One region of the Xanthobacter dioxanivorans genome, then DNA from elsewhere that is predicted to be linked to it. Evidence: predicted binding sites of a transcription regulator. Region 1 holds the regulator's gene; each other region holds the start of a gene.
What was found. Region 1 encodes LexA, which represses DNA repair genes until DNA is damaged. Its sites were predicted from a motif close to TGTTCNNNNTGTGTTCNG; they were not measured.

Region 1 (4,277 bases):
CTGGCCCTCACCCCCGAGGCGGTGCTCGATCCCGGCACCCAGATGTCGTTCGCCGCCACCTTGGCGCTGGTGGCCGCCTATGAGCGCCTGCGGCCCCTGCGCGCCGTGCCGCGGCCGGACGGCTGGGCCGGACAGGTGCTGGTATGGATCGTGGTGCTGGTGGGCGGAACCGCGCTCACCTCCCTGGTCGCGGGCCTCGCCACGGCGCCCTACGGGGTCTTCCATTTCCAGCGGGTGGCCCCCTATGGCCTCCTCGCCAATCTGGCGGCCATGCCGGCGGTGTCGTTCCTGGTGATGCCGTTCGGCCTCCTCGGCGTGCTGTTGATGCCCTTCGGATGGGACCATCTCGCCTGGCCGGTGATGGGGTGGGGCATCGAGATCATGGTCGCGGTGTCCGACCGCATCGCCGCCTTGCCGGGCGCGGACGTGCGCCTCGATGCGGTGGGCCCGGCGACGCTCTGCCTGCTCAGCCTCGCTTTGCTCGCCCTCTGCCTGCTGCGTGGGGTCCTGACGGCGGTGGCCATCGTCCCCCTCGGCCTTGCCCTCGCACTGGCGGGGCCGCCGCCACGACCGGACATGCTCATCGCCCCGGATGCGCAGGCGGTGGCCGTGCGCGGCGCCGACGGTCGCCTTTCGGTGATCGGCGCGCGCGGCCAGAAGCTCATCGTGGAGCAATGGATGACGCGTGAGGGCGACAGGCGGACAGCGGCGGACAAGACCCTCGCCTCCGCCTTCTCCTGCGACGCCTTCGGCTGCACGGCGCCGCTGCCGGACGGCGGCACCATCGCCGTCTCGCGCCGGGCGGAAAGCCTGGAGGCGGACTGCCTTGAATCGCGCATCGTCGTCACCCGCGACGCCCCCCTGCCGATTGCCCCGCCAAGGTGATCACGCCAGCCACGCTGGCCCGCACCGGCACGCTCGCCTACTTCCTGAAGGACGGCATCTGGCGTGAGGAGCCGACGCGCCGCCCCCATGTCCAGCGCCCCTGGATGCCACGCCTGCCGCCGGCGCCGGCCGAGGTGAGCGTCGGCACTGCCGAGGATGCCGAAGCCGACGCGGCATCCCCGTGAGCGTCCGCGGCCTTTCGGCGACCTCCTCATTTCCGCACCTCACGTTCGCCCCCACGACCAAGGAGGGCATTTCGTGACGGAATGACGCGCCTGCGCCCACGCAGGGATGTGCGCCGCCGCGCAGGGCGAGGCCCGGACGCTGACTGTTGAAGAGAAGGGTCGGGGTGAGGAGCTGCATTCCCGAAGGAACCGGCCCCGTTGAGCATGGCGACCGTCGCCGCCCCTCACCCCATTCCTCTCCGCGGGGGAGAAGAACGCAAAGGCGCCGGAGCGTCAGTAGCGCCGCATCAGGCCGATGAGGCGGCCCTGGATGCGCACGCGGTCGGGACCGAAGATACGGGTCTCGTAGGCCGGGTTGGCGGCTTCCAGCGCGATGGAGGCCCCCTTCTTGCGCAGGCGCTTGAGGGTGGCTTCCTCATCGTCCACCAGCGCCACGATGATGTCGCCAGTTTCCGCGGTCTCGCACTTGCGGATGAGGACCGTGTCGCCGTCGAGGATGCCGGCCTCGATCATGCTGTCGCCGCGCACTTCCAGGGCGAAGTGCTCGCCGCTGCCCAGCATCTCGGGGGGAATGTTGAGGGTGTGGCTGCGGGTCTGAATGGCGGAGATGGGCGTGCCGGCGGCGATACGGCCCATGACCGGCACCGATACCGTGGGCGCCGTTTCGTCGTCGCCGGAGGCGGGGCGCACCTTGCCGAGGCTGCCCTCAATGACAGATGGGGAAAAGCCGCGCCCGCCGCTGTGGGCCGCAGCGAGGCCCGGAGCCACGCTGTCCGGCAGGCGCACCACTTCCAGCGCCCGGGCGCGGTTGGGCAGGCGCCGGATGAAGCCGCGCTCTTCCAACGCCGTGATGAGACGGTGAATGCCCGACTTCGACCTCAGGTCCAGCGCCTCCTTCATCTCGTCGAAGGAGGGGGGCACGCCGGTTTCCTTCAACCGCTCGTGGATGAAGCGAAGCAGGTCATATTGCTTGCGCGTCAGCATTCTCTTGCCCCCTAGCGGCGCCGCGTGCGCTCCGGTTCACTCCGGCGCCCCAGCCCTGCGCGCCGCGAAACAAATCATGAACAGTTCTTATCTGTTCCTTTTGTGTTCCGCAAGTAGTGAACGCACGGTTAAGGCGGGATCAATCGTCGAACGGAATGATCTCGCAGGGATCTCCGGCCTTGCCGGCGGGGGCGAAAGGCGGGCGGATCAGCAGGCAGTCGGCCGCCGCAAGCACGCTGAGCATGGCGCTGTCCTGCGAGGCGAAAGGGGTCACGCGCGCCGATCCGTCGGCATGGCGCTCCAGCCGCGCCCGCATGAAGTCGCGGCGGGCGTCGTTGGCCGGAACGTCCACGGCGAGGCGCGCCGGGGCGGCGAGAGGGCCGGGCGCGGCATCGCCCTGCAGCGCGCGCACCAGGGGCACAAGGAACACCATGGCGCAGACGTGCGAGGACACCGGATTGCCCGGCAGGCCAAGCACGCGCACGCCGCCGCGGCTACCGAACATCAGCGGCTTGCCCGGCCTGAGCGCGATCTTGTGCACCGAAAGGTCGACGCCCTCCGCCCGCAGCGCCGGCCCCATGAGATCGTGATCGCCCACCGACGCGCCGCCGGAAGACACCACCAGGTCGAACGCGCCGGAGAGCGCATGCGCCACCCGGGCGCGAATAGCCGCAAGGTCGTCGCCGATGAGGCCGAGGTCGGTCACCTCGGCGCCGGCACGACGGGCGAGGGCGGCGAGGCCGAAGGCGTTGGAGACGACGATCTCGCTGTCCTTGCCGGTGCCTTGGCCCGGCAGCACCAGTTCGTCCCCCGTCTGCATCAGGGCCACGCGCGGGCGACGGGCGACGGGGAGCGTGGGGTGGTCCATGGCGGCGGCGAGCATGATGTCGCGCCCGGTGAGGCGCCGCCCGGCCACAAGGCCGGGCGTTCCGGCCGTGAAGTCGCAGCCCTTCAGGCGCACGTTGCGCAAAGTGGCGGTGGGCGCGGTGGTGGTGACGATGGCGCCGTCACGCGCGGTGTTCTCCTGGATCACCACCGTATCGGCGCCCTCCGGCACCACCGCGCCGGTAAAGATGCGCACCGCCTCGCCCAGACCCACCGGCCCGGCGAATGGCCGACCGGCCGCAGATTCGCCGATGACGGCAAGGCGGGCCGGCGTTTCGGCGATGTCGGCTCCGCGCACCGCATACCCGTCCATGGCCGACATATCGGCGGGGGGCTGGGTGCGGCGAGCCAGGAGGTCGCGGGCCAGCACGCGCCCGGCGGCCGCAGCCACGGGCACATCCTCGGTGCCGAGGGCGGACACCTCGGCCGTGACGAGGCCGATGGCCTCCTCGACGCTCATCAGCGCCATCACGCGCCTCCTGCTCTCGCGCTTGGTTTCACCATGGGCCCGTCGTATCAGCCGGTCGGCGGGTCGGCGCGGAAATGACCGCTGCGGCCGCCGGATTTCTCCAGAAGCCTTATGCCTTCCATCCGCATGCCACGGTCGGCCGCCTTGGCCATGTCATAGATGGTGAGGCAGGCGACCGAAACCGCCGTGAGCGCCTCCATCTCCACGCCCGTCTGCCCGGTGGTCTTCACCCGCGCCGTCACCTGGAGGCCCGGCAAGGCGGGATCGGGGGACACCTCCACCTCGACCTTGGTGAGCATGAGCGGGTGGCACAACGGAATGAGCTCGTGGGTGCGCTTGGCCGCCATGATGCCGGCGAGACGCGCGGCGCCGAGCACATCGCCCTTCTTGGCGTTGCCGGAAAGAATGAGCTCGAGGGTCGCCGGCGCCATCACCACGCGCCCCTCGGCGAGGGCCTCGCGGGTGGTCGCGACCTTGTCGGACACGTCCACCATGCGGGCGGCGCCCTGGTCGTCGAGATGGGTCAGGCTGGCCATGGGCGTGCTGTGCGTCCCGGAATCGATCTTCGCTTCCGGCGAAGATGGCGGTCGCAGCCGGCCCTGTCCACCTCGGCAGGCTCCCCCGGACGTGCCGGGGGATGATGGCGGGGTGGACCCGGCCTCAGCGCAGGCGCGTCCAGCTCTGGGTCTTGCAGAGCGGGGCGACGATGCAGCCGCGCAGCTTCAGCGTGTCGTCGCCGTCGAGCGTGATGGAGCCGGAATAGGTCTTGCCGTCCTCGGCATTGTAGATGCTGCCGCCCGTCCATTCCTTCGGCCCGCCCGAAAAGCCCGACAGGATGGTGACGCCCTTCAGCGGCCGGCTGCGCAGGG
Region 2 (4,277 bases), 2.8 Mb from region 1:
TTGGGGTGCACGACGGCGCCGTCGCGGGTGATGAGCGTTGCCTTGACCAGCTCATCCTCCCACTTCACGGCGAGGGACTTGGAGGCCTTGTCCACCATCGTCTCGAAGAAGTTGAACAGGTTCTTGGCATAGAGCGGAGAGGACGAGGCGGCGATCCGGCCGGGCACGTTGAGGTGGCCGACGATCTTGACGTTGCCCACCTCGACCACCTCGCCGGGGACCGCGCCGGCGACATTGCCGCCACGCTCCACCGCGAGGTCCACGATCACCGAGCCCGGCTTCATGGAGGCCACCATCTCCGCCGAGATCAGGCGCGGCGCGGGCCGGCCGGGGATCAAGGCGGTGGTGATGACGATGTCCTGCTTCTTCACGTGGTCGGCGACGAGGGCGGCCTGCTTGGCCTGGTACTCGGCGGACATGGGCTTGGCATAGCCGGCGGCGGTCTCCGCCTGCTTGAACTCGTCGTCCTCCACCGCGACGAACTTGGCGCCGAGGGAGGCGACCTGCTCCTTGGCGGCGGGGCGCACGTCGGTGGCGGTCACGATGGCACCGAGGCGGCGGGCGGTGGCGATGGCCTGGAGCCCGGCCACGCCCGCCCCCATGACGAAGACGCGCGCCGCGGGTACGGTGCCGGCGGCGGTCATCATCTGCGGCAGGGCTCGGTTGAACTCCGCGGCGGCGTCGATCACCGCGCGGTAGCCGGCAAGGTTCGCCTGGGAGGACAGCACGTCCATCACCTGGGCCCGGGTGATGCGGGGCATCAGCTCCATGGCGAAGGCGTTGACGTTGTAGCGGGCCAGCGTCGCCAGCGCCTCGTCATTGCCGTACGGGTCGAGGATGGCCAGAAGCAGCGCGCCGGGCTTGTACGACGAAAGTTCGGCTTCCGTCGGGCGGCGCACCTTCAGTACCACGTCCGCGCCGTACAGCGCATCCGACGCCGACGGCGCGATGGTGGCGCCTGCCGCCACATAGTCGGCATCGAGAATGCCGGACTTCACGCCCGCGCCGGTCTCCACCGCCACGTCGGCGCCAAGCGCGACGAGACGCTTCACCGTATCCGGGGTCGCAGCGACCCGCGGCTCGCCGAGATCAATCTCGGCGGGGACAGCGATTTTCATCTGAAATGTCTCCGGTGCTCCCGCCCATCAGCGGGTCAGAGGAGGAAGATCCACATGAGGGCGAGGATGATAGCGACGCCGATCGCGCCCCATTTGGTCAGGGCGGTGAAAAGGACGTAGGTGCTCTCGTGTTCGGCGTAGTCGTTGCCATCCGCGGTGGCATACTCGGCCGTGGCGTGGTCAGCCATCTTTTCCCCCTGCTCCAGCGTTTGTATTGGCCTTTAGCGGAGTTGCGAATTTCTGGCAACCGCATTGTGGTGTACAATATGCCACCAAAATCCGGGGGAGTGCCGCGGGCTCGGCTGAAGCGATTGTCCGATATGAAGAACACGTTGGCCTGGCATCGTATGTTCTTGTTTTGTTCGCGGCGCGGTGCTAGCCTTTTTTTATGATGCCCGATCGTGATTCCCGCTCTCGCACAGCACGCCGGTCCCCGCCTGCGGACGACGGCGCGCCGAGGGACAAGCCAGCCCCCCCGGCGCGGAAGGTGAAGGCGGCGCCGCTCGCGGTGACCGAGCCGCGGTCGGCGCGCATTGTCGGCCGCCTCGCGGAAGAGCGGGCGCTCCCGCCCCCTGCCGTCCCCGCCGCGCTCCACGGGGAGGGCGGTGCGGGCGTCGAGGCGGAGCGCCGGCGTGGGCGCGGCGCGGTGTCCAACGCCGCCGGGCGGTTCGAGCCGGCGGCCCGGGTGCTGTTCGACGACGGCTGGCAGAGCCTCGAAGAGCTGCCCCCCTTCCGCACGCAGGTAACGGAGGAACGCGCGCGCACGATCATCACCCGCAACCAGTCACCCGACATCGCCTTCGACCGCTCCATCAACGCCTATCGCGGATGCGAGCACGGATGCGTCTATTGTTTCGCGCGGCCGACCCATGCCTATCACGGCCTCTCCGCCGGCCTCGATTTCGAGAGCAAGCTGTTCGTAAAGCCGGACGCACCGGAACTGCTGGCGCGGGAGCTCTCCCACCCCTCCTACCAGCCCCGCGTCATCGCCATGGGCACCAACACCGACCCCTACCAGCCCATCGAACGGCGCTACGAAGTGACGCGGCGCATTCTCGAGGTGCTGGCGGATTTCGGCCATCCGGTGGGCATCGTGACCAAGTCGGCGCTGGTGGCCCGTGACATCGACATCCTCGCCCCCATGGCCGAGCGCGGCCTGGTGAAGGTGGCCATCTCCGTCACCACCCTCGACCCGCATCTCGCCCGGACCATGGAGCCGAGGGCGGCGAGCCCGCACGTTCGGCTCGGCACCATCCGCCGCCTCGCCGACGCGGGCATCCCCACGGCCGTGCTCACCGCCCCGCTCATCCCGGCGCTGAACGACATGGAGGTGGAGCGCATCCTCGACGCGGCCAAGGCCGCGGGCGCCTGCGAGGCCGGCTACGTCATGCTGCGCCTGCCGCTGGAGATCGCCGACCTGTTCCGTGAATGGCTGGTGGCGCATTTTCCCGACAAGGCCCGGCACGTGCTGGGCCTCATCCGGCAGATGCACGGCGGGCGGGACTATGATGCCACCTTCGGCAAGCGGCAGCGCGGCGAAGGCCCCTATGCGTGGACCATCGGCCGCCGCTTCGAGATCGCCGCCCGGCGCCTCGGCCTGGCGGGACGGGGCATGAAGCTCACCACCACCCATTTCCGCCGTCCGGCCGCTCCCGGCCAGCAGCTTTCCCTGTTCGATTGAGAGCCCCATGCCCGTGCCGACCACTTCGCCTTCGCCAGCCCTGCGCCTCCATTTGGTCACCCTCGGCGTCGGTGACCTCGCCCGCGCCTGCGCATTCTATTCGGCCATGGGTCTCGAACAGCGCGACGCCGGAGCGGAGGGCGTCGCCTTCTTCATGGCCGGGCACGTGGTGCTGAGCCTGTTCCCACGCCATCGCCTCGCGGAGGACGCAACCCTTCCCGACGAGCCCGCGCAGCGTTTCGCCGGGCAGACGCTCGCCTGCAACGTGGCAAGCGAAGAGGAGGTGGCCGCACTCATCGCCCGTGCGGCTGCGGCCGGAGGCACGCAGGTGAAGCCGGCGCAGAAGGTCTTCTGGGGCGGGACGAGCGGCTATTTCGCCGATCCTGACGGGCACCTGTGGGAAGTGGCGCACAATCCCTTCTTCCCATTCGATGCCGAAGGTCGGCTGACCGTGCCCAAGAAAGCCGCATCTTGAGCCGCACGGTGCGCGGCGGGTGCGGTGCTCGCCGCGCCGTGATGCCTTCAGGCGTCCGGGCGGCAGCGGTCGGCGCCATAGGCGCGCATGAACACGCGGACCGCACCCCGTACGGATTTCGCCACCGATTCCGGGTCGGGGGCGTCCGGCGCGCCGACGAGGACGGGAATGGTCACGCCGTCCTTGCACAAGGTGAGGAACTGGCTCGCCGCCTGATCCACGTCGTCAATGTCGAGAACCCCCTGTTCCACCTTGGCGGCGAGGAAGCGGGACAGGCGGCTCACCCCCTCGCAGGGGCCGGCCTCGAAGAATTGCCGTCCGATGTCGGGAAACTTGGCAGAGATGGCGATGACGGTGCGCAGCAGCGCGATGCTGCTCGGGCGCAGGACGGCGTGGATGAAGGAATAGCCGAGCTTGGTGAGGGCGGTTTCCACGTCCTCTTCCTCGGCATCCACCACGAACATCCGCTCTGCGGTCTCCTCGCATTCGCTCGCGACCAGGGCGGCGAAGAGGTCTTCCTTGTTCTCGAAATAAACGTAGAGGGTGCCCTTGGAGACTCCGGCCGCGCGCGCGATATCGCCCATGCTGGCAGCGTCGAAGCCGCGATCGAAAAACACATCCCGCGCACCCACCAGGATCTGATTGCGCTTTTCGGGGTCCTGCCCGGCGGCGGACAGGCTCTCCCGCGTGTTGCCTGCGCGCACCTTGAGGTCCCCGTCGGCACCGCTCTCGCTCATAAGCTCACGTCGCTTTCTCTCCCCGCCCTGTTCTCGGCGATGGCGCCCGCCCGGCGCAAGCTCCGAATGCCCGCCGCACCATGTCCGGCCAACAGGTTGCACCCACGCCACAGTCCTTGAAAGGAAAAAATTGACCGAACCGTTCAGTTCTCCGTTGCCAAGGCCGCGGAACTGGGCTAACTTCCATTCATCGAACTGAACCGTTCGGTCAATCGCGTGGTTCCGCAACCCACGCGCTGATCGGACCGAGGGAGGAGAGCAACGCC
Region 3 (4,277 bases), 510 kb from region 1:
CCGGGACAGGGGATTAAGCCGTGGACCGCGAAGGTCGCCTGCGCCGACACGAACAGGGGCGCCTGCCCTATCGTCAGATAAGGCCACGCTAAATTTCCTTTGAGCTGACACCGGCTTGCGCCATCCTGAACGACCCGAACGGCCTAAGGTCAGCCAATCCTGTCTTTAGGCGAAACGGAGCCGTCGCCCATGACGCTTTCGACGCCGCGTCCGCCCGCGACCCTTGCCAGCCGCATGCTGCGACCGACCTTGGATCTCGTCTTCAGCCTTTCATGGGTGTGTTTCGCCCTGCCCGGCCATACACATGAATGGTATCCGGCCTATTGCTGCTCAGGGCAGGACTGCTACGAGATCATGCAGGACGAGGTGGAGTTCGCCGGTCAGGGTTATTTCATAAAGGCCACCGGCGAATATTTTCCGCGTGATGCGGTGCCCGAAAGCCCCGACGGCAAGTTCCATCGCTGCTCGGTCGGCGGGCAGAAGCAGGGGCGCACGCTCTGCCTATTCGCTCCCGCGCCGGCCTTCTGATGGCTGGGACCCAAAAAGGCAGGCCCGCTAACGCCAGCCTCTTCGAGCGAAGTTCGGACGCGGACCATCAGTCCACATCCTCAACCTGATCCGGGCCGCCGCCATAGGCGCGCTGGGCCAGGGCCGCCTGCATGAACGGGTCGAGGTCGCCGTCGAGCACCTCCTGCGGCGTGCCGGAGGTGATGCCGGTCCGCAGGTCCTTCACCAACTGGTAGGGCTGCAGCACGTAGGAGCGGATCTGGTGGCCCCAGCCGATATCGGTTTTGGCCGCCTGTTCCGCCATGGCCTCCGCCTCGCGCTTCTTCAGTTCCAGGTCGTAGAGCTTGGCGCGTAGCATGTTCCAGGCGGTGGCGCGGTTCTTGTGCTGGGAGCGGTCGCCCTCGCTCACCACGGCGATGCCGGTGGGAATGTGGGTGAGGCGCACCGCCGATTCGGTCTTGTTCACGTGCTGGCCGCCGGCGCCGCCGGAGCGCATGGTATCCACCCGGACGTCGGCTTCCTTGATGTCCACCACGATGCGATCATCCACCACCGGATAGACGTCCACGGAGGCGAACGAGGTCTGGCGGCGGGCGTTGGAATCGAAGGGCGAGATGCGCACGAGGCGGTGCACGCCGGCCTCGGTCTTCAGCCAGCCGTAGGCGTTGTGGCCCTTGACCTGGATGGTGGCGGACTTCAGGCCGGCCTGCTCGCCCTGGCTCTCGTCCATCAGCTCGACCTTGAAGCCGTGTCGCTCGCACCAGCGCCGGTACATGCGCAGCAGCATCTCCGCCCAGTCCTGGCTGTCGGTGCCACCGGCGCCGGCATGGACTTCCAGGTAGCTGTCGTTGGAATCGGCCTCGCCGGAGAGCAGCGCCTCCAACTCGCGGCGCGCCAGCTCCGCCTTCAGCCCGTCGAGGGCGGAGGCGGCTTCGGTGATGACGCCCTCGTCCCCCTCCGCCTCCCCGAGCTCGATGAGCTCCATATGGTCGGCGAGGTCGCGCTCCACCCGGTCGATGGCGGAGAGGCCATCTTCCAGGGTGGTACGCTCCTGCATCAGCTTCTGCGCTCGTTCCGGATCGTCCCACAGCTTGGGGTCTTCCACGATGGCATTCAGCTCGGCGAGCCGCCGGCGCGAGCGATCCACGTCGAGATGGGACCGCAGGAGGTCCAGGGAAGCTCTGATCTCGTCGACCTTCGCGGCGAGTTCCGCGCGCATGGCTTTTCGTTCTCCGGCTGAGGGCCGCGGAAAATAGCGGCGGCGGGCATGGGTGTAAACGGACGTGCACGGCGAGGCCATTGGCGTCCGGCGACAAGGGCGGGCCGGGGCAGGTGGAGGGAAGCCGGAAGACAGCCCCTCGACCGCGCCCTCACCGTGCGGCTCCGATCAACGCGGGTGTCCCTGCGCATGAGGCGATGGAGCGCATGGACGCCTTCGGGTTTCAACCCGAGATATGCACATCCTCCTCGCGCATCTAAAAATCGGACACATGGTGACTCGAGCCACATCGCTTCGCGCTTCCATGCAATGAGAACATATTGCGAACGGAGAACAAAACATGTACGAAGGTCGGGCGTGCATTTCCCCTTGCACCGGCACTGGAGCGCGGCGATGACTCAGGCGACACTCCGACTCGTCGAAGGTTCTTCCATGGACAAGACCAAGGCGCTGGATGCCGCGCTCTCTCAGATCGAGCGGCATTTCGGCAAGGGCTCGATCATGCGGCTCGGCAAGGGCGGCAAAGCGCTCGAGATCGAGAGCATTCCGACCGGATCGCTGGGGCTCGACATCGCGCTCGGCATAGGCGGGTTGCCAAAAGGCCGCGTGGTGGAAATCTTCGGCCCGGAATCGTCGGGCAAGACGACGCTCGCGCTTCATGTGATCGCCGAATCGCAGAAGCGGGGCGGCACTTGCGCCTTCATCGACGCCGAGCACGCGCTCGATCCCATCTATGCCCGCAAGCTCGGGGTCAGCCTCGACGACCTCCTCATCTCCCAGCCGGATGCGGGCGAGCAGGCGCTCGAGATCGCCGATACGCTGGTGCGCTCGGGCGCCGTCGACGTGCTGGTGGTCGATTCGGTGGCGGCGCTGACGCCGCGCGCCGAGCTCGACGGCGAGATGGGGGACAACCAGCCCGGCATGCAGGCTCGCCTCATGAGCCAGGCGTTGCGCAAGCTCACCGCTTCCATCTCCAAGTCCAACACGATGGTGATCTTCATCAACCAGATCCGGATGAAGATCGGCGTCATGTACGGCTCGCCGGAGACCACGACCGGTGGCAATGCGCTTAAATTCTACGCTTCCATTCGTCTCGATATCCGCCGGATCGGCATGATCAAGGAGCGCGACGAGGTTGTGGGCAACCAGACCCGCGTGAAGGTGGTGAAGAACAAGCTCGCCCCGCCCTTCAAGCAGGTGGAGTTCGACATCATGTACGGCGAGGGCGTGTCGAAGACGGGCGAACTGCTCGATCTCGGCGTCAAGGCCGGAGTGGTCGAGAAGTCCGGGGCGTGGTTCTCCTATGACAGCCAGCGCCTCGGTCAGGGGCGGGAGAATGCCAAGACTTTCCTGAAGCAGAACCAGGAGGTGGCCGGGCGCATCGAGGCGGCCATCCGCCAGAATGCCGGCCTCATCGCGGAGAAGATCCTCGCGGGAGATCCGGAGGTGGACGCCGACGGGGATGCTGCGGACGCCTGACGGGCGCATTAGCGCCCTGTCTGCATGTCCTTCTGCGTTCCGGTGCGCAAAGGCGTTTCTGGACAAGCGCCGGGCCCGTCGTTAAACGAACCCGGTTCCGGTGGGCCGTGCGCGGCATGGTGCGGCGCGTGCCGGGACCGCGGGGTGCGCCATCCGGGCGCAGGACGCGGAGCGATCACAGAAGCCGGCTGCCTGTGCGGCCCGGCGCCCAGGGGACAGTGGCCGGCACATGAGCGGCGTCAACGAGATCCGATCGAGCTTCATCGATTTCTTCGTGAAGGAGGGGCATGAGGCGCTGCCTTCCTCCCCGCTTGTGCCGCACAACGATCCCACCCTCATGTTCACCAATGCGGGCATGGTGCAGTTCAAGAACGTCTTCACCGGCGTCGAGAAGCGGCCCTATTCCCGCGCGGTGACATCGCAGAAGTGCGTGCGGGCAGGCGGCAAGCACAACGACCTCGACAATGTGGGCTACACCGCCCGGCACCACACCTTCTTCGAGATGCTGGGGAACTTCTCCTTCGGCGACTATTTCAAGGAGCGGGCCATCGAGCTCGCCTGGAAGCTCATCACCGGAACGTTCGAGCTGCCGCGCGAGCGCCTGCTCGTCACCGTCTACAGTGAGGACGAAGAAGCGTACGGCCTGTGGAAGAAGATCGCCGGCCTGCCCGACGAACGCATCATCCGCATCGCCACCTCTGACAATTTCTGGTCCATGGGCGACACCGGGCCGTGCGGGCCGTGCTCGGAGATCTTCTTCGACCACGGTCCGAACGTGCCCGGCGGCCCTCCCGGCTCGGCGGACGAGGACGGCGACCGCTTCATCGAGATCTGGAATCTCGTCTTCATGCAGTATGAGCAGCTCCCCGGTGGCGAGCGGGTGGGGCTTCCGCGCCCGTCCATCGATACCGGCATGGGGCTCGAGCGGGTCTCCGCGGTGCTCCAGGGCGTGCACGACAATTACGACACCGACCTCATGCGCGCCCTCATCGCCGAGGTGGCGGAGCTTACCTCGGTGGATCCCGACGGACAGCAGAAGGCGAGCCACCGTGTCATCGCCGATCACCTTCGC

Region 2: EZH22_RS04865 (PA0069 family radical SAM protein) is a predicted target of LexA. The motif match lies at 1,467-1,484, and genes of this name have one in related genera.
Region 3: recA (recombinase RecA) is a predicted target of LexA. The motif match lies at 2,038-2,055, and genes of this name have one in related genera.

The regions. Positions count from the first base shown of each region.
Region 1 covers NZ_CP063362.1:4,461,186-4,465,462, reverse strand. The annotation lists gene EZH22_RS20825 (ComEC/Rec2 family competence protein) at 1-885, shown strand, start outside; gene EZH22_RS20820 (hypothetical protein) at 882-1,070, shown strand; gene lexA (transcriptional repressor LexA) at 1,344-2,054, opposite strand; gene EZH22_RS20810 (molybdopterin molybdotransferase MoeA) at 2,194-3,408, opposite strand; gene moaC (cyclic pyranopterin monophosphate synthase MoaC) at 3,456-3,944, opposite strand; gene EZH22_RS20800 (DUF2147 domain-containing protein) at 4,069-4,277, opposite strand, start outside.
Region 2 covers NZ_CP063362.1:1,011,298-1,015,574, forward strand. The annotation lists gene EZH22_RS04855 (Re/Si-specific NAD(P)(+) transhydrogenase subunit alpha) at 1-1,118, opposite strand, end outside; gene EZH22_RS04860 (aa3-type cytochrome c oxidase subunit IV) at 1,154-1,306, opposite strand; gene EZH22_RS04865 (PA0069 family radical SAM protein) at 1,606-2,799, shown strand; gene EZH22_RS04870 (VOC family protein) at 2,807-3,274, shown strand; gene EZH22_RS04875 (TetR/AcrR family transcriptional regulator) at 3,322-4,011, opposite strand.
Region 3 covers NZ_CP063362.1:4,966,265-4,970,541, reverse strand. The annotation lists gene EZH22_RS23150 (hypothetical protein) at 190-528, shown strand; gene prfB (peptide chain release factor 2) at 596-1,726, opposite strand; gene recA (recombinase RecA) at 2,120-3,205, shown strand; gene alaS (alanine--tRNA ligase) at 3,435-4,277, shown strand, end outside.